DNA from 4 places in the Sporomusa sp. GT1 genome. Region 2 is predicted to be linked to each of the others. Evidence: riboswitches for the same ligand, from Rfam matches in the RefSeq annotation. Region 2 holds a riboswitch; each other region holds the start of a gene.
What was found. Region 2 has a riboswitch for cobalamin ahead of GT1_RS19485 (ABC transporter substrate-binding protein). Riboswitches for the same ligand answer to the same signal wherever they lie in the genome.

Region 1 (4,212 bases), on a different contig from region 2:
TCACTTGTCCGTTCGGAATGCCTGAACGTACATAGCGTCCCTGCTTGGTATCGGTGCGCGTCAGGCTGCGTTTGCCGCTGCCCCGGCGCTCCTGACGGTCCTGGGGCAAAGCTAGCGCCATCCGGATAAAAGGAAAAGTTGTATCAATATCTGCCACCTTCTCCTGGTCACTGCCCCCACTTTCCGGCTGCCCGGCCGGCGGAACAGTCTGTTCTGCCGGCTGTTCCCGCTCCTGTTGGTTGGTGGGCGGTTCCGGTAGTGGCGGCTGATTATCCGGTTGTTCCGGTTCATTTTGCTCAGGCGGTTCGGGGGGAAGCGGCTGCTCCTCCTGCCGCATGCGCTGCGGCAATACATAGCAGGCGGCTTCCTCCAGGTCGGCAGGCAGCAGATAGGTACGTCCGGCAAGCGCCGCAATGGCCCGGGCGGCCTCTAATAAAAATAGTTCGGCCCGATGGCCTGGCGAATGCGCCTTGGCACACATCTGTGCTGCCAGCAAGATCATAGCTTCAGGTACAGCAATGGCTTGCAGCAGGCTCCTGGCGATTGTTACCTGCTGTTTGATGGCTTCATTAGCCGCCGCATACTGCCGGCAAAATTCTGCCGGACGGGCTTCATAGGCCAAAATCCGCCGCATAATTTCCATCCGGTCGGTCTCGTTTTTTTCCCGGCTGACGGCAGCATACAGGCCGAACCTGTCAATCATCTGGGGTGATAAGGTTCCTTCCTCCGGATTCATGGTGCCAATCAGGGTACAGGCTGCCGCATGCAGACAGGAAATTCCTTCTCTTTCCACCCGGTACACGCCGGTAGCAGCCGCATCCAGCAGAGATCCCAGAAACTCCTGGCGCAGCAGGTTAATTTCATCAATATAAAGCAGGCGATTATTGGCTCTGGCAAGTATGCCCGGCAGAAAGCGGCGCTTACCCTGTTCCAGGGCATATTGCATATCCAGTCCGCCAAACACCATATCCTCGGTGGCATTGAGCGGCAGCTCAATTAACCTGGCCTCACCGGAAATTTCCGCCAGAGAACGTACCAGTGTCGATTTGGCGGTGCCTTTTTCCCCGGCCACCAAAACCCCGCCGGCTTTGGGATTGACGACGGCAATGAGAAGCGCCCGCTTGACGGTTTCCTGTCCGACAATGGCCGCCAACGGAAATATCATGCGCTGCATAGTATCATTCCTCCCGGCTTACGGCTGTGCCAATACAGCCTCAACTTTGTCCCAATCCAGCGTACCGTCCTCAAACGGGCGCCGCCGCATCCGGTGCGGCAGTGCCAGCCGGGCGGCTTTTTTTACGTCCTCAGGCTCTACCTCTTCCCGTCCGTCAAAGGCGGCCAGGGTTATGGCCGTCTTAATAACGGTAATATCGGCCCGGTGACCGTCAACATCAAGGGCAATAGCCAGCTTGGCGACAAGCAGCAGCAGCTCATCCTTAATAGTCACCTGTGGCAAGAGACGGCTGGCTTGCATAATGCTCGCCGCCAGCTGTTCCTGTTCTGCCTGGTGCTGCCGACCGAAGGCGGCAGGGTCCTGTTCATAGCTCAGCCGCCGTTTAATAACCTCCACCCGGCACTCGGGCCGGTTTTCCCCGGCTACGGCCACCGACAGCCCGAAACGGTCCAATAGCTGCGGTCTGATATCGCCTTCTTCCGGGTTCATGGTGCCGACCAGAACAAAGCGGGCCGGATGGGAATAAGACACGCCCTCGCGTTCCACAGTATTTACCCCCATGGCGGCGGCATCCAGCAGCACATCAACAACATGATCATCCAGGAGGTTAATCTCATCCACATACAATATATTGCGATTGGCCTGAGCTAAAATGCCGGGGTCAAATTTCTTTTCCCCCTGTTTGATGGCATGTTCAATATCTAAAGTGCCGACAACCCGGTCTTCGGTAGCACTGACAGGCAGCTCTACCACCCGCATTTTCACTGATTGAACAGGCAGCGTTTGTTCTTCACTTCTGCCACGGCAACTGTCACACAGCCGGCTAAGGTCTGCCGGATCACAATGAAAAGGACAGCCTGTACTCACTTCCATAGCAGGCAACAGGTCAGCCAGCGCCCTGACTGCGGTGGATTTGGCTGTACCTTTTTCCCCCTTGATCAATACCCCGCCCAGCAGGGGATTGATTACATTTAAGATAAGGGCCAATTTCATATCCTCTTGCCCGACAATGGCAGTAAACGGGTATACCGCGTTATGTTGCAACGTCAATTCATCTCCTTATTAGTTCACAAGCCTTAGATGAGAGGTGGTATTACGCTTTCTGTCATAATAAAAAGAGACCTCCCTTATACGAGTAAGGAAGGTCTCTGGCAAACTTGTTATCGACAACCGGTAAATAATCCCCTCCCCATACCTCGTGGGTAAACGGTGACTGTTAATCAGGCAGTTCTCCTGGCTCCGGATCATGGCTTGCTTAAACCTTCCCAGGACGCTTCATCCCAGTGGCATATCTTAAGCTTGCTCCCCATTACAGTGGCGGGACCGCGCCGGCATTGCACCGGTCTTCCCTATTAAGCCCTTACGGGCACCTGATTCTGTCAGTATGCTGTTATCACACAATCTTTTGGCTGCGTACTTCCTGCATGTCCGCAGTGTAGAATAAAAAACTCCTGGTATCAATACCAGGAGTGAATTCAGCCGCTCCGCCAACTTCCCGATGATATTCAGGAAGCCACACTTAACTGTAATCCCCTCCCCATACCACGTGGGTGAAAAACGGTGATTGTCAGCTAGGCAGTTCTCCTGGCTCCGGATCATAGCTTGCTTAAACCTTCCCAGGATGCTTCATCCCAGTGGCATATCTTAAGCCTGCTCCCCATTACAGTGGCGGGACCGCGCCGGTATTGCACCGGTCTTCCCTATTAAGCCTTTACGGCACCTAACTCCAAACATGAAATTATCTGTCACTTTCATATTTATACTAGCGAAAAGCAACTGGTTTGTCAACACTTTAAATAATACACCGGACAGTCGACAGCCGCCGGCTCACCCAAATTAAGTAATGCTTTCCAGCCGGTTAAGGGCCGGCAAGTCAATGATACGGGAGGCAATCTTCTCTGCCAGAGGTTGATTATGGGTAATGGCAATTAAGCCCATTTTTCGTTCTTCCACCACTTTGAGAACCAAATGCCAGATTTGCGCCTGCGTAATAACGTCAAGCATTGTGCTCATTTCATCGGCAATGAGCAAACGGGTCTCAGGACTCAAGGCCCGCACTACACAAAACCGCTGCAATTCGCCCCCGGATAGTTCGTTGGGCCAACGGCCCAACCATTCCGGCTTAATGCCCATCGCGTCAAGCATGGACTGCTCCGGCGTCCAGCCTTCATGTAGAGAGTCGGCCATTTTCCACCGGGGATTTATGGCTTTTTCCGGATGCTGATATACCAGTTGAACCGGACAGTAGCCGGTTTCCGGCAGCGGCTTGCCCTGCCAGAGAATCTCCCCTGCCGTCGGCTGCAGATAACCGGCAATAATTTTAGACAAGGTGCTCTTCCCATAACCACTGGGGCCTACCAAGGCGACCCGCTCGCCCTCGTCCACGCGAAAGCTGACATTGTTAAGAATCCAGGGGCCGTTTCTGTAGCGAAAACTAATATTTTTTACTTCAAGCGCCACGATTGCACCTCACACTGCCGCCACGCACGTCCCGCATAAAGACTTTTTCCTCACATTGCAGCCCTTTGTGGGGGCAGCGCGGCCCAAACAGGCAGCCTGGCGGAAGGTTTTTCGGATACGGCTGGAATCCCTCAATTGGGTGAAAACCGTTTTGGGGCAAAGCGTGAAACAGAGCCTTAGTATAAGGATGCCGCAAAGCTTCACCCTTGCCGCTAAAGTCGGAAGCGTTAGCTACCTCAACGGTGGTCCCGGCATAAAAAACCGCGATCCTGTCGGCAATATTAAAAGCCAGATCAATATCATGTGTAATCAAAACAACCCCTTTGCCCTGGTCGGCAAACTCCCGGAAATGTTTCAGCGTTTCCAGCGCAATCCCCAGATCAAGGCCTGGTGTCGGCTCATCGGCAATAATCAGCTGCGCATCAGCGACCACTGCCGTAGAAACCAGTACTCTCCGGGCCATGCCGCCGGAAAGCTGGAAAGGATACAGCTTGTCCACTTCCGGACCGAGACCATAGCGTTCAAAGGCTGCCCGCTGGGCTGAGGCCTTGCCGTGAGGGCCCCGGACCTGTTCGCCC
Region 2 (4,212 bases):
AATTAAGCACCCGTATAAACAGGGAATCAGGGCGCAAAAGGGTATTGAATTTTAACCGGCTGCCGGGCTGCTGACTTTCTACTGCTGCGGCTGTTCAGAATAGCTCCAGCCGCCGGTGCCGTTTAATTTTAATATCCTGCGGTGGTATGACGTTAGCGTATCCCGGTGGCCAATACTGATTACTGCGGCATCAGGCAGCTTCTCTTTAAGTATCTGGTATATTTCTGCTTCCATGGCAGCGTCAATACAAGCGGTTGTCTCATCGAGGAAGATCCACTTTGGCCGGTGCAAGATGGCCCGGGCCAGGGAAAGCCGTTGGAGTTCACCCGGTGAAAGGTTTTTTGACCAGTCTGTTTCGATATCCAGGCGTGGGAGCAGTGCGGCTAATTTGCATATATGCAGTGCCTCTTCCACCTTATTGTCGGTTACGCTGACGTGTTTGTACGGGTATAGTACCGCCGCGCGCAGTGAGCCAAGCGGGATATAAGGTTTTTGCGGCAGAAACAGGACACTGCCATCCGGCGGGCAGGACATTTGCCCGGAGAAATAGGGCCAGACTCCGGCTAATGTCTGTAATAATGTGGTTTTGCCACAGCCCGAAGGACCGGTAATCAGCAGGCTGTCACCACCGGGGAGCGCTAAGGTAAGCTTGTTCACCAGGATATGGCCGGCAGGAGAAAATACGGAAAGTTCTTTGGTTATGAGTGTATCCGGATTGTAAAAGGAAGTGTTTGATGCCAGGTGCTGTGACTGGAGGAGCCGGAGCTGGGTGCAAAACTCCCGCAGCCGGTTAGTTACAGCCTGCCATTGAGCGATTTTCCCAAAGCTTTCAATGATATAGGCGAGCGCGGAATGAACATACCAATAAGCCCCCGATATTTCGAATAATTGCCCAAGCTGTAGCTCGTCATTGAAATATTTGGGAGACGCGATCAAAAAGGCAAATACGGTAGACAACTGTGTATAGGCTGCGGATATCCAGGTAATGTCCCTGGTTGTTTTAATTATTGCAAGCTGGGTAATTACAATACTTGAAAACCATTTTAACAGATTGTGTTTCTCCCAGGTATCTCCCTTGCATAATACAATACCTTCGGCATATTCCTTCAGCCTGATTAAGCTGTAGCGGAAGTTGGCTTCATTGCTTTGCTGGAGGTTATTTTGCAGCATGAGAGGGCGGCCTATCTTTATGGTTACCCAGGTGCCGAGAGCGGAATACAGGAGGGCGGACCAGACCAGGTAACCGGGAATTATGACTTCTGCTGTCAATAAGGAGACCTGGATTTCCCCTGATAACCGCCAAAGGACAACTGAGAATACGATAAGAGTTATTAAATGACGCAGCAGCCCCACGGCCAAATCCAGCGAATGGGTAACAAACAACTGAATGTCCTCGCCGATACGCTGGTCCGGATTATCGATAGCCTTAACAAGAAATCTCATATGAAAATAGTTCTGCTTGTGCAGCCACAGCGTGATATATTTATTCGTTAACCACTGGCGCCACCGCAGCTGCAGCAGCATTTTGACATGTGTCTGCCAGCCTGAGGTTGCGACAAGAATGGAACAAATCAGAGCAAATTGAACTAAAGCATGATAAAAACCGGCAAAGTTATGCTGCTGCAGGTGATTGTAGAAGCCTACCTGCCAATTATTGAGCTGCATATGGAGCAGTACCAGCAAACCGGTGCAAAGGATGAGAAGCAGGGTTAATAGCCAGGCTTTGGGAGCAGCCTTCGACAACCAATAGGACAGTGCCATTCTTACCAAGTGACCTGCTCCTCTCGCGTGAAGATGGAAGTCAGATATGGCATGTATATGCGGTCTTGAGCAGAGATATACAAAATAAGAACAACTTGACACTATTTGGACTGAAGTATATACTGGAAACAATAAACAGAATATTTGAGGTAGGTGCCCAACTGGGCTTAATAGGGAAGACCGGTGAAAAGCCGGCGCGGTCCCGCCACTGTAACGGGGAGTAAGCTTAAGATATGCCACTGGGATGATTTTCTGGGAAGGTTTAAGCAAGCTATGATCCGGAGTCAGGAGAACTGCCTGTCTGACAATCACCGTTTGTTACCCACGAGGGTTTGGGGAGGGGATTACAGTAGGCGTTTTGCGGCGTAGCTGAATTCACTTCTGGTTTTATCACCAGAAGTTTTTTATTCTAACCAGTAACCTACTGTTTGTTACTCCCGGCTTTTTATACGGTCGGGAGTTTTTCTGTTTGCAGCTGTTTTTGCTCTGTTTGGCCGCAATGCTGCTGCATAATGTTTACTTAAGAGACAACCTATAGGAGATGAAACGATGATGTTGGCAACCCTGGCTAAACCGTCATGTCGCCTGAGTATGCTCGTGGCTTTAGTAGTGCTGTTCTTCTTTACAGGTGGTTGTACGGGAAAAAATAATACCGGTTCGCCGCAAGGCGGCAATGGAAATATAGCCGGTTCCGGCGGCTATGAGATAGTGGATAGTACCGGCTATGTACTGCAGCTTCCGCAAAAACCGCAAAAAATTGTGCCGCTTTCCGTCAGTACCGACGAAATTCTTTTGGCACTGGTAAACCCGGAGCGTATTGCGGCCCTGACGCATCTTGTGGATGACGCCGGTGTTTCCAATGTTGTGGAACAGGCCAAAGTTGTTCCCAAGAGAATACGTGTTCATGCCGAAAGCATTATTGCGCTTCAGCCGGATCTTGTGCTTATGCCGGATTGGCTGCCGCCGGTGCTGAGCCAAACGCTCAGGGAGACAGGCATTCCCGTCTATGTTTATAAAACCGCCGCCAACGTTGACGAGGTTAAGCAATCTATTATCGCGCTTGCCCGGGTTGTCGGTGAAGAACAGGCCGGTGAACGTCTGGTGGCTGAAATGGAAACGCAGTTGGCGCAAATTAACGAAAAAACCAGCACGATTCCAGCCGATAAGCGCCCGGTAGTTATCCGGTTTTCCCTGATGGGAGATAGTGGCGGTAAAGGGAGTACTTTTGAAGATATTTGCCGCCAGGCAGGGGCAATTGAAGGTGTGGCAGCCGCCGGTTTAAACAATGATGACCTATTGTCCAAAGAACAGCTTGTCCGGATTAATCCGGATATCATTCTGCTGCCGGTCTGGGATTATACCGGCAAAACAGATATTCAGAAGTTTGCTGAGGATGTGCAAAATGATCCGGCTTTGCAGATTGTGAAGGCCATTCACAACAAAAAAATGATTGTTGTGCCTGACAGACACCTGACTTCCACCTCACAGTACATTGTTTACGGTGTGCAGGCTGTGGCCCGGGCTGCCTATCCTCAGCTTTTTTAAGGTTATTGATAATGATACAAACGGAGGGAGAAGAATGAGTTTTATTGCCAAGTGCTTTCAGATATTTCATCAGGGCGGCCCGGTCATGTATCTGATTCTGGCCTGTTCCGTACTGGTGGCCGCCATTGGGGTGGAGCGGTTCATGTATTATAGAAAAATGGACACCGATATGCACGAGTTTACCGGACGCCTTACCGCTTTACTGGAGCGGGATGACTGGGCGGCAGCTCATGAATTATGCCGGCAGACCCAGGGTATTGCCGCTATGGTTGCCGCCAAAGGGATTGCCCATGTGCAGCGGGGCTGCGCGAATATCGAAAGCGTGCTGGAGGGAGAAGCTTCTTTAGCTGTTGCCGGCCTCCGGGCATATTTAAACCATTTGGACACCATTGTAACTATTGCGCCGCTGCTTGGTCTCTTAGGCACAGTTATCGGTATGATTGATTCCTTTAGTGTCATGAATATCAAAGCCGGTCAGCCTCAGGCCATTACCGGCGGTGTCGGGGAAGCGCTCATTGCCACGGCTTCCGGCTTGTGTGTGGCTACCCTGGCTATGATTGTGTACAGTTATTTTAATCACCGGTTAGATCACCTGATTACGACTATTGAGCAGACCTGCCTGCTGGTGATGGGGCATATCAAACAGGAGAAGCGTCATGAAATTGCGTAATTTGCGTTCAGAGCGTCAGCCTAAGCTGATGATTATTCCCATGATTGATATCATTTTCTTTTTACTGGTATTTTTTATCATGAGCACGCTCTATATGGTTGACCAGCAGACAATACCTGTTAACTTGCCGCAAGCCGCTTCAGCCCAGAGTGACAAGCCGCACAGTGTGGCTATTGCCGTTACCAAAGAAGGCCGGATTATGTTTGAGCAGGAAGAGATACCGCTGGAACTGCTGC
Region 3 (4,212 bases), on a different contig from region 2:
CCAGCGTCGCCTCCCCGGCAACTTTGCCGATGGGTGCCGCCAGCCCCAGCGGAAACCACTGGAGTTCAACGGCAAATACCATTAAAATCAGCAATCCCATCCAAAAAACAGGCGTTGCCGTCAAGGTCAGACAAAAGGTCTTAATTGCCTTATCCAGCCCACTGCCCCGGCGGACACCTGAGACTACACCGAGAAGAAAGCCGATAATCCCGGAAAATACCCAGGCAAGCCCCATTAGCGCCAGTGAGGTTTTAAACCGTTCGCCGATTACCTCGGTCACCGGCTGACGATAGGTAATCGAGGTCCCCATATCCCCCTCGAAAAGGTGTCCGGCCCAGATGAGGTAACGCTCCACCGGCGATTTATCCAGCCCCCAGTAAGCAATAATATTGTTTCGCTGCTCCTCCGAGACACTCAAATCACCGACATAAGCATCAACAGGATCTATGGGGGATGAAGCAATAAGGATAAAGCTAACCATGCTAATGGCAATCAGCAAGGTCGTCATCCGGACAAGAGTCATCCCCCAATATCTCAAGGTGCCTGTACTCATTGAATTCTCCTTTACGCCATAGATTTAGCGTGACCAGCTATTGCCATGACCACTCAGCCAGATTCTCGACAACAGGAATCCCCTGACTTCTGACATGAACTCTTTGCTTGCCGATATCCAGCCCATCTTTGATAAAGTAGGTAAGACGGGTATTAGCGATCCAGAGATAAGGATAATCTTCTTTCATGCCGGTGGTTCCATCCCATTGAGCCAGGCGCCAGTATTCGTCAACTTTATCACTGCTGGTAGCAGCCAAGGCCTGGTCGATATACGCATCAACCTTGGGATTGGCATAAGAGGAAGGATTGCCGATGACACCTTTGCCCATCTGTGAAGAATGATAATAACGATATACATCCATAGGATTATGGCTGCCAAAAACCCAGCAGGTGGGTGTTGCCTGCGCTAGCCGGCATTCGTTCCAGGGAGCTGCTTTGGGAATAATATTAATCCCAAGTTTTTTGGCATCTGCCGCGACGGCGACAACGGTATTATACCTTTGCAGATCATTGCTCCGTCCGGTAACTACAAACTCGGCCTTAAGACCGTTTTTCTCCCTGATGCCGTCGCCATCGGTATCAATCCAGCCGGCATCTGTAAGAATTTTTTTGGCTTCTTCAACCTGATTGTCGGCAAAGGCCGCCTGAGCATTGCCCCACGGCAGGGCAGCCGACCAGCCATAGGCCGGGTCCCCAATTCCATTAAATGCATTTTGGACAATCAGCTTGCGGTCAATGCCAATATTCAACGCCTTGCGAATAGCCCAATCGCTGGTAACATTATTGCCAATTACTTTGCCATCAGCGGTTGTCGTTTCTTTCACCATCGGCAGGTTGATGACCAGACCGGTAACTGTCTCAAGTTCTGCCAAATGCATGCCTGCCACTTTTGTTTTGGCAAATTCCGTTTCAACCAGGACCAGATCGAGTTGGCCTGATTTTGCCGCAGCCAGCGCGGCTTCTTCATCCAGCTTCAAAATAGTTACTTTTTTCAACTTTGGCTTTTGGCCGTAATAATGTTCATTAGGCACCAATATCAGCTGCTGATCTTTTTGAAATTGAACCACTTTCCACGGACCGGATGCCAGCGGATTGTCCCCGTATTTCTCATTGTAGGCGGCCTGCGAGACAATCCCAATGGTGGCAGTGGTTGAGGTAAATACCGACCAGGGTTTATTAAGGGTAAAAACAACCGTATAGTCGTCCACCGCTTTGACGCCGGCCAGCATGGTCAGATCAGCGGGAGAACCACTGTCTTTTGCTTTTGTATAGGTAAAAGCCACATCCTTGGCAGTCAACGGCGTGCCGTCAGCAAATTTGGCATCCTGGCGCAAATGATAGGTATACGTCAGACCGTCTTTACTGATCTCATATGCGGTTGCCAGATCTGTTTCCAATTCGCTCTTTACATTGTATTTCAGCAGCTTACTGTGAAAAATATCCGGTCCCCAAACACCATAGCCGGCAATAGGGTCATAGCCTCCTGCCGTCATATTCACGCCAACTGAAATTACAACCTCATCCTTTTTGGCCGGTCCTGCCGTTTTTTCAGACGAACAGCCTGTCATCATAAAGACAAACATAAGCAACAGCCCAACAATTTTTTTCATGCCGACTCCCCTTTTTCCTATTCATTGTCTACTTTGAGCAACGGTTGTAAAAATGCAAAAAGGCTCTTCCTGAAATTCAGGAAGAGCCGCACGCAAGAACTAATCCACAAATGGTAAAAACCAGCACAGATCGATTAATTGCTCTACATAATCCCCTCCCCATACCACGTGGGTGAAAAACGGTGATTGTCAGCTAGGCAGTTCTCCTGGCTCCGGATCATAGCTTGCTTAAACCTTCCCAGGATACTTCATCCCAGTGGCATATCTTAAGCCTGCTCCCCATTACAGTGGCGGGACCGCGCCGGTATTGCACCGGACTTCCCTATTAAGCCCTTGCGGGCACCTAACTCAACATTATGAAATTGCCATACTTATATGATTCATACTACAAAAAAGCAGCTATTTTGTCAATACTAGACAAAGTACAACTCTTAGGGATTGAGCAAAGGCAACAATCACTTAGCGCGTTTCAGCATATTAATATCAGCTTCTTGCTCAAACACACGCTCGTTTAAGACATCCATTTTAGCTTCAATGCGCGGTATGGCCTCCATTTTTTTGCCCAGGAGATGAACCATGCCGATAAGCCCATCGAAGCTGCTATTAACTTGGGTTTCCAGACCGTTTACTTTGGCGTCCAGGCTATTTACCTTTGCCTCCAGGCTGTCCATCCTGGTTTCCAGATTATCTACCTTGGTTTCCAAACGGTCCATCCGTTGACACAGCTCTTCGGTAAATGCATTGTTGTGCCCTACCATGTGAATAAGCTGCGCCAGCATTTTTTCCAGATGATCGAACCTTTCTGCGCTCATCCTGTCACCTCACGTACAAATCCCTTTTGGATCTATTTCTTTCATTAACTGTATTATAAGCCATTATTATAAGACAAACAATAAACGAAACTTACCTTTTCTGGATTTTCTTCAATACATCATTAGTGATATCTTTGCCGCCATAGATAGTCGCCTCCTGGTCTACCACGGCACTTAATCCCTGGGCATCGGCTATCTCCTTGATGACAGCATCAATTTGGACAGCAATAGCGTTCAATAGCTCTTGCTGCTTTAATTCCAGCCTTTGCCGCAGCTGCCAGTTCAGGTCCTGTTTTTCTTTATCACTCAAGCCGGACGATTTGCTTTCAAATTCCTGTTGAGCCTGCTCATTTTCCCGTTTAAGTTCTTCAATGGCTTTAGCCATATCCGGGTGCTGGTCTAATAAAGCATTATAATTTACAATCCCGATGGGAGCTGCCGCTTTTTTCTTGGCCGCCTCACCTGTACCGGATTGCAACAGACAAAAGGCACCTGTCAAAAACAAAACCAAGGTAAATAGTATCAATGACTTTTTTTGCATCTTCAATAGGCTGGTGTTTTCCGCCAAAACAATCTCCCCCTGCTTACATTTATTATTGTCATTTGTGCCATTTCCTTTTGCTGAAGCCTGGCATAATGCGACAACAAAAATCCCGGCCGCCACCCCGATCATGGAAAATAAAACTGCCCCGACCAGAAACCCGTTCCAAAACGGACTAAACATACTACTTCCCCCTTACTATGCTGAAGAGTATAGTCTAATGGGCAACATCTGAACCTGTCGCAGCTACCACCAAAGCTGTCCAGGCCTCAAGACAGGCACAGGTATCGTTCCCCTCAACTACCGGTGCCGTAACGTCAAGCTTACCCGCAAGGGCAGCCAGCAGTTCATTGGCAGCCTGACAGACCTCCTCGCCTGACAGCAGCTGCCAGGATAATTGATCCAGGAGATGCACATATAAAGCAGCATAGGTCACCAGCTGATTGTCGCCGTCCAGTTGGCATAGTGCAGCCAAAAACCTGGCCTTCATTACCGGTTTTTCGTTAGCAGCCGCATAGGCCTGCCACAGGCTTTCCTCTTTAATGCCATAGCGTTTGAACCGGGCCAGCATACTATGCTGCCGGCTTGGCGACAGCCCGGTCTGCTTATATAAGGCTTCTTTGACTGCCGGCAATACTGTCCTGCCGATCAATTCCCCCAGTTTGGAATGCTTGCCGGCGCTTTCCAGGTATAGTGG
Region 4 (4,212 bases), on a different contig from region 2:
GGCAGTCAAAATCCAATTGGGAGGTATTCTGCCTCCTAGCTGCGGCGATGGGAATCAAGGAGCCGTTCTTTCAGCAGACCGAGGAAGCCCTGATTGACAGTATTCTGGCCAATCCCACTCCCTGGCTGGAGCAAACCGAAATGGAAAAACTGCGGCAAGGATATCCGGTGGACTTGCCGCTGCCTGACGATTATAAGCTGCAATTTCAAACACCGTCAGGAAAAATTGAAATAATAAATCCCAGAGAAGAGGAACCCTTGCCAAGATATCTTGAGCCTTATGGCGACAACGCAGAGTTTTGGCTGATTAATTCGCCCGATGCCCGGATATTGGATTCGTCCTTTAATGAACGGGAAGACCTGACGAAAAACAATACAATGATCCTGCAAATGAACCCGGCAGATGCCGCTAAGAAAAGCTTAAAAGACGGTCAGCTTATTGTTGTTTATAACGAACGCGGCAAAGCGGTTTTTACGCTGAAAACCAGCGCGAAAGTACCGGAATCAGTTGTTGTAACCGAAGGCGTGTGGTGGATCGAACATGCTGTAGGCGATCGGTCGGTCAATGTGCTGACTTCTCAAAGACTTACTGATAAAGGGAAGGGAAGTACTTTTTATGACGTGAAAGTAAATGTTATCGCCCACGCAGATAGTTGCGATATATGCAGGTAGATGAAAGGAGTCTTACATGACAAAACAAATACTGCTGTTCGCTTTGTGCTTGCTTCTGCTTGCGGCCGTTCCCGTGCAGGCGGAGGAGCCTCCTGCTAATTCGCCGCTGGACTGGGAGCTCAGTGTCCGGCCCAAGCCCAGCGAAGCGGAGATCGAGCGACAGCGCTGGGTGCAGGTATTCAAGAATGATATTGGCATTTTTGCCTTTGACCATACCTCGCTTAAGGTTGATGAAGCCGATAACAACCTGGTCCATGTTCTGACCAAAACCATCTTTACCGATCCGAAGCTTATCGGCAATTTACATGACAAATATCAGGAAAAACTGACAGCAGAAGACAAAGTCGCCTACAGCGAAATCTGGATGGCATTTAAGACCAGAGACAAAACCTATGCAGTTACCGCGATAAAGGTGGTCAGTGAACAGGGAACCGTGTTGGAAGAACGTCAGCAAATCGCAAAGTTCGCCCCTGTTCCCGTAAAGACCTTTGCCGACTCCATGTACGAAATTGTTAAAAATTATGTGCGGAATAATTAATACTCCCACTACCTGCCAGCGCAATACCAGGCACAGTATCGGCTCAAAGTTTCCATAAAAAGTTTGTCGAATTTAGTAGGATAAAAACTTTCGACAAAGTTATCCATTTATGATAAAATTTAGAAAACAGACAACTAAACAAAAAATAAATATTTCCAGGTACAGGTGTCCGCAAGGACATAATAGAGAAACCGGTTAAAAGCCGGTGCGGTCCCGCCACTGTAATGGGGAGCGAATCCATGATATGCCACTGAGACGATCGTCTTGGGAAGGTTTGGAGGAGCGATGAGCCTAAGCCAGGAGAACTGCCTGTACAACAATCACCGTTGACCTGCGAGAGATGGGAAGGGGATTTGGCTGCATGTTTTTTTGCATGTAGTTCCGGCTGTTTGCCGGGATCAATAAGAAGCCCCTGTCGGTTATTCGCAGGAGGCTTCTTTCTTTTTATCAACTCCTACTCCTACTAACTGAAAGTCGGTGAATCGAGTGTACCATTGCCGCCGGTATCGTACTACCTTCTTCACCTTCCTATTGCTGCTCTTTCTGTTGCCCTGGCTTGCTCAGGCCTCCCCGGCACCGCCGGCAGTCCTGCCGGATACGGCTGTTGACCGGCAGGCTGCAGTAAGCATTGGCGGTTTGCCGGAAAATGAATCCGGAACAACCCCTGGGACTACCGGCCAGGCAGGGCATGTCACCGCCTCCGGCCTGGAACCGGGCGCTGAGCCGGAGCCCGGACTGCAACTGCAGCCTGCGCCCGAACCTGAAACTGATCTTCAGGGACCGCTAGTGGTACAGCTCAACTATCTAAAGGTCGATCAGGCCAGACCGCTGCTGAGTGCCCTGGTCCCGGAAGAACAGATTAAAACCGATCCGCTGCGCAATATCCTGGTGATTATGAGCACTCCCGATATATACAGACAGGTGGAGCAACTGCTGGCAAAAATTGATACACCGCCGCCGCAGGTTATGTTTGAAGTGCAGGTACTGGAGATTAACCGCGATGATTCATCCAACCTCGGTGTTGACTGGGGAGCTAAGACCCTGCTGCCTTCCGAAAAGCTCTACGACCATTCAAATTTCTGGATTACTACCGGCAGGTACGGCGTCAATCTTCAGGGAATTATCAACCATTTAATCGAAAAGAAAAAAGGCCGGCTGCTGGCAAGCCCGCGTATCGCCACCTTGGACGGGGTAAAGGCGCAAATCCTTATCGGGGACAAGCTGGCTGTCGAAAGCTCGCAGCCTACTACCGGCAGCATGCCCATTATCTCCGTCATCTATGTTGAGGTGGGGATTAAATTAGGAGTGACCCCAACTGTAAACAAAGATGGTTTCATAACTACCCATATTCAGCCGGAAGTGAGCAACAAGACCGATACCACCAAAAACGGCAATCCCAATATCCGCACCCGCCAGGCAGATGCCACCCTCAGGGTTAAAAGCGGGGCAACCATTGTACTGGGCGGCTTAATTCAGCGCCAGGAAACCAATACTACCTTCAAGGTTCCGGTGCTGGGGCAGCTGCCGCTGGTGGGAAAGCTTTTCCACTCAACCGATAAGCAAGTTACTGAGACCGAACTGGTGATTATGCTGACCCCTAAAATCATCGGTGACGACTTCTTAGCCGCCACCGTTCAGGAATATGATTCAGGTGTGCATTAGGTTTATGTGTTTCTCACAGACGATCATAGCCTGAATATTTTGGGAGTGATACCTGTCATGAATATAGTATTAAAGGCGATTAGCCTGGGCCTGTTAATCTTGTTTTTGAACCTGCCGTTAACCCAGACTCATTCTGCCGCCACGGTGAATCAGCCTGTTTCCGGCGTTGCCTTGATGCCGCCAATGGTTCAGTTATCCGGTCATGTCACGCTCATAAATTGTTATGCGCCCTCCAATAGCTGTTATGCGGTTATTGAACTTCGCGAGCCGCCCGGAAAAGCCATTGTGGTCAGAACGTCCGAGCAAAAGCTGCAAAGCCTGCTGGAAACCGCTCTGGCGACAGGCAAGCTTATCTCTTTTGTCGGGCAAAACGTTATGATTGCGTCACCTCCCCGCGGTGGTACCTGGAATATGGAGGTATACGCCATTGACGAAATCACATTATATAACAAAACTTTGTAACCGACTCGCTGTTAGCGTTGTAGGATGCCTCATGCTTTTGCCGGCACTGTTACTTGCACAGCCGGTTTCAGCGATAGCTGCGCCGGATATTGTCAGACAGTGGGCGCCGGTCGTCTGCCAGTCCGATCACAGCGATGGTCTGGCGGCAAAGCAAAATGTATTTACTCTGGTCAATTATGACCTCGACTGGCAGCTCAACAACAATTGGTACAACCTGTACTTTTACCCGCTGGCGCATGCTATGTACTATTCTGTGGTGGAAAGCGACACCCATTATTATCTTGGCTATTATCAATACTATCCACGTCATGGCCGTGGCCATGAACATGCCATGACCGGTGTGCTGCTTGCCGTAAGGAAACTGCCGGATAACACCGGCGCTCTTGATTTGCTGGTGACCTACAGTAACGGTAAATGGAGAACACGGGATGGTGGGCGAGTGTTCCTGGCAGACGGGCACCCGGTATTACAGCTTCGCACCGGAACTCACGCCGTTGCCGCCGCCGGTAAAAACAGCCGGCTGCTGCGGAAAAAGAATATGCAGGTGCTGAGTGCGGCCGGCAGCCGCCTGGGCAGTGACCAACAGTCTGGGGCGGGATATATGGACTATGTTTTGCTTCCCCTGACAGCCTTGTGGGAGCGACGCCAGGATATCGGACAAGGCCGTGTTTTCTCCCGCTGGGGCTATTTTGACAGCTATAATGCGGTCAGGGTTTCAGCCCCCTGGGCCTGGGAGTATCGCCGGCTTAACTGGCTGATGAATCCCGGTGAACTGACCCTGTATTTTACCGGCCAGCCGGTCAAAGCCTGCAACTACCTGAACCATCCGTATCAAGCCGGTACAGGCAATAAATAAATCACTATTTTGCCAAGCGGTTA

Region 1: another riboswitch for cobalamin. It lies ahead of GT1_RS18000 (ATP-binding protein); the one in region 2 lies ahead of GT1_RS19485 (ABC transporter substrate-binding protein).
Region 3: another riboswitch for cobalamin. It lies ahead of GT1_RS18025 (ABC transporter substrate-binding protein); the one in region 2 lies ahead of GT1_RS19485 (ABC transporter substrate-binding protein).
Region 4: another riboswitch for cobalamin. It lies ahead of GT1_RS17910 (type II secretion system protein GspD); the one in region 2 lies ahead of GT1_RS19485 (ABC transporter substrate-binding protein).

Annotation. Positions count from the first base shown of each region.
Region 1 covers NZ_BMBX01000023.1:26,727-30,938, forward strand. The annotation lists gene GT1_RS17995 (VWA domain-containing protein) at 1-1,174, opposite strand, end outside; gene GT1_RS18000 (ATP-binding protein) at 1,193-2,218, opposite strand; cobalamin riboswitch at 2,380-2,563, opposite strand; gene GT1_RS22585 (hypothetical protein) at 2,568-2,693, opposite strand; cobalamin riboswitch at 2,731-2,913, opposite strand; gene GT1_RS18005 (ABC transporter ATP-binding protein) at 3,011-3,634, opposite strand; gene GT1_RS18010 (ABC transporter ATP-binding protein) at 3,624-4,212, opposite strand, start outside.
Region 2 covers NZ_BMBX01000030.1:22,076-26,287, forward strand. The annotation lists gene cobO (cob(I)yrinic acid a,c-diamide adenosyltransferase) at 1-55, shown strand, start outside; gene GT1_RS19480 (ABC transporter ATP-binding protein/permease) at 79-1,761, opposite strand; cobalamin riboswitch at 1,896-2,077, shown strand; gene GT1_RS19485 (ABC transporter substrate-binding protein) at 2,311-3,306, shown strand; gene GT1_RS19490 (MotA/TolQ/ExbB proton channel family protein) at 3,341-3,976, shown strand; gene GT1_RS19495 (biopolymer transporter ExbD) at 3,963-4,212, shown strand, end outside.
Region 3 covers NZ_BMBX01000023.1:32,583-36,794, forward strand. The annotation lists gene GT1_RS18020 (ABC transporter permease) at 1-553, opposite strand, end outside; gene GT1_RS18025 (ABC transporter substrate-binding protein) at 591-2,162, opposite strand; cobalamin riboswitch at 2,341-2,524, opposite strand; gene GT1_RS18030 (hypothetical protein) at 2,618-2,974, opposite strand; gene GT1_RS18035 (OmpH family outer membrane protein) at 3,066-3,698, opposite strand; gene GT1_RS18040 (adenosylcobinamide amidohydrolase) at 3,733-4,212, opposite strand, start outside.
Region 4 covers NZ_BMBX01000023.1:6,199-10,410, reverse strand. The annotation lists gene GT1_RS17920 (molybdopterin-dependent oxidoreductase) at 1-671, shown strand, start outside; gene GT1_RS17915 (hypothetical protein) at 688-1,209, shown strand; cobalamin riboswitch at 1,356-1,537, shown strand; gene GT1_RS17910 (type II secretion system protein GspD) at 1,741-2,871, shown strand; gene GT1_RS17905 (hypothetical protein) at 2,929-3,333, shown strand; gene GT1_RS17900 (hypothetical protein) at 3,371-4,189, shown strand.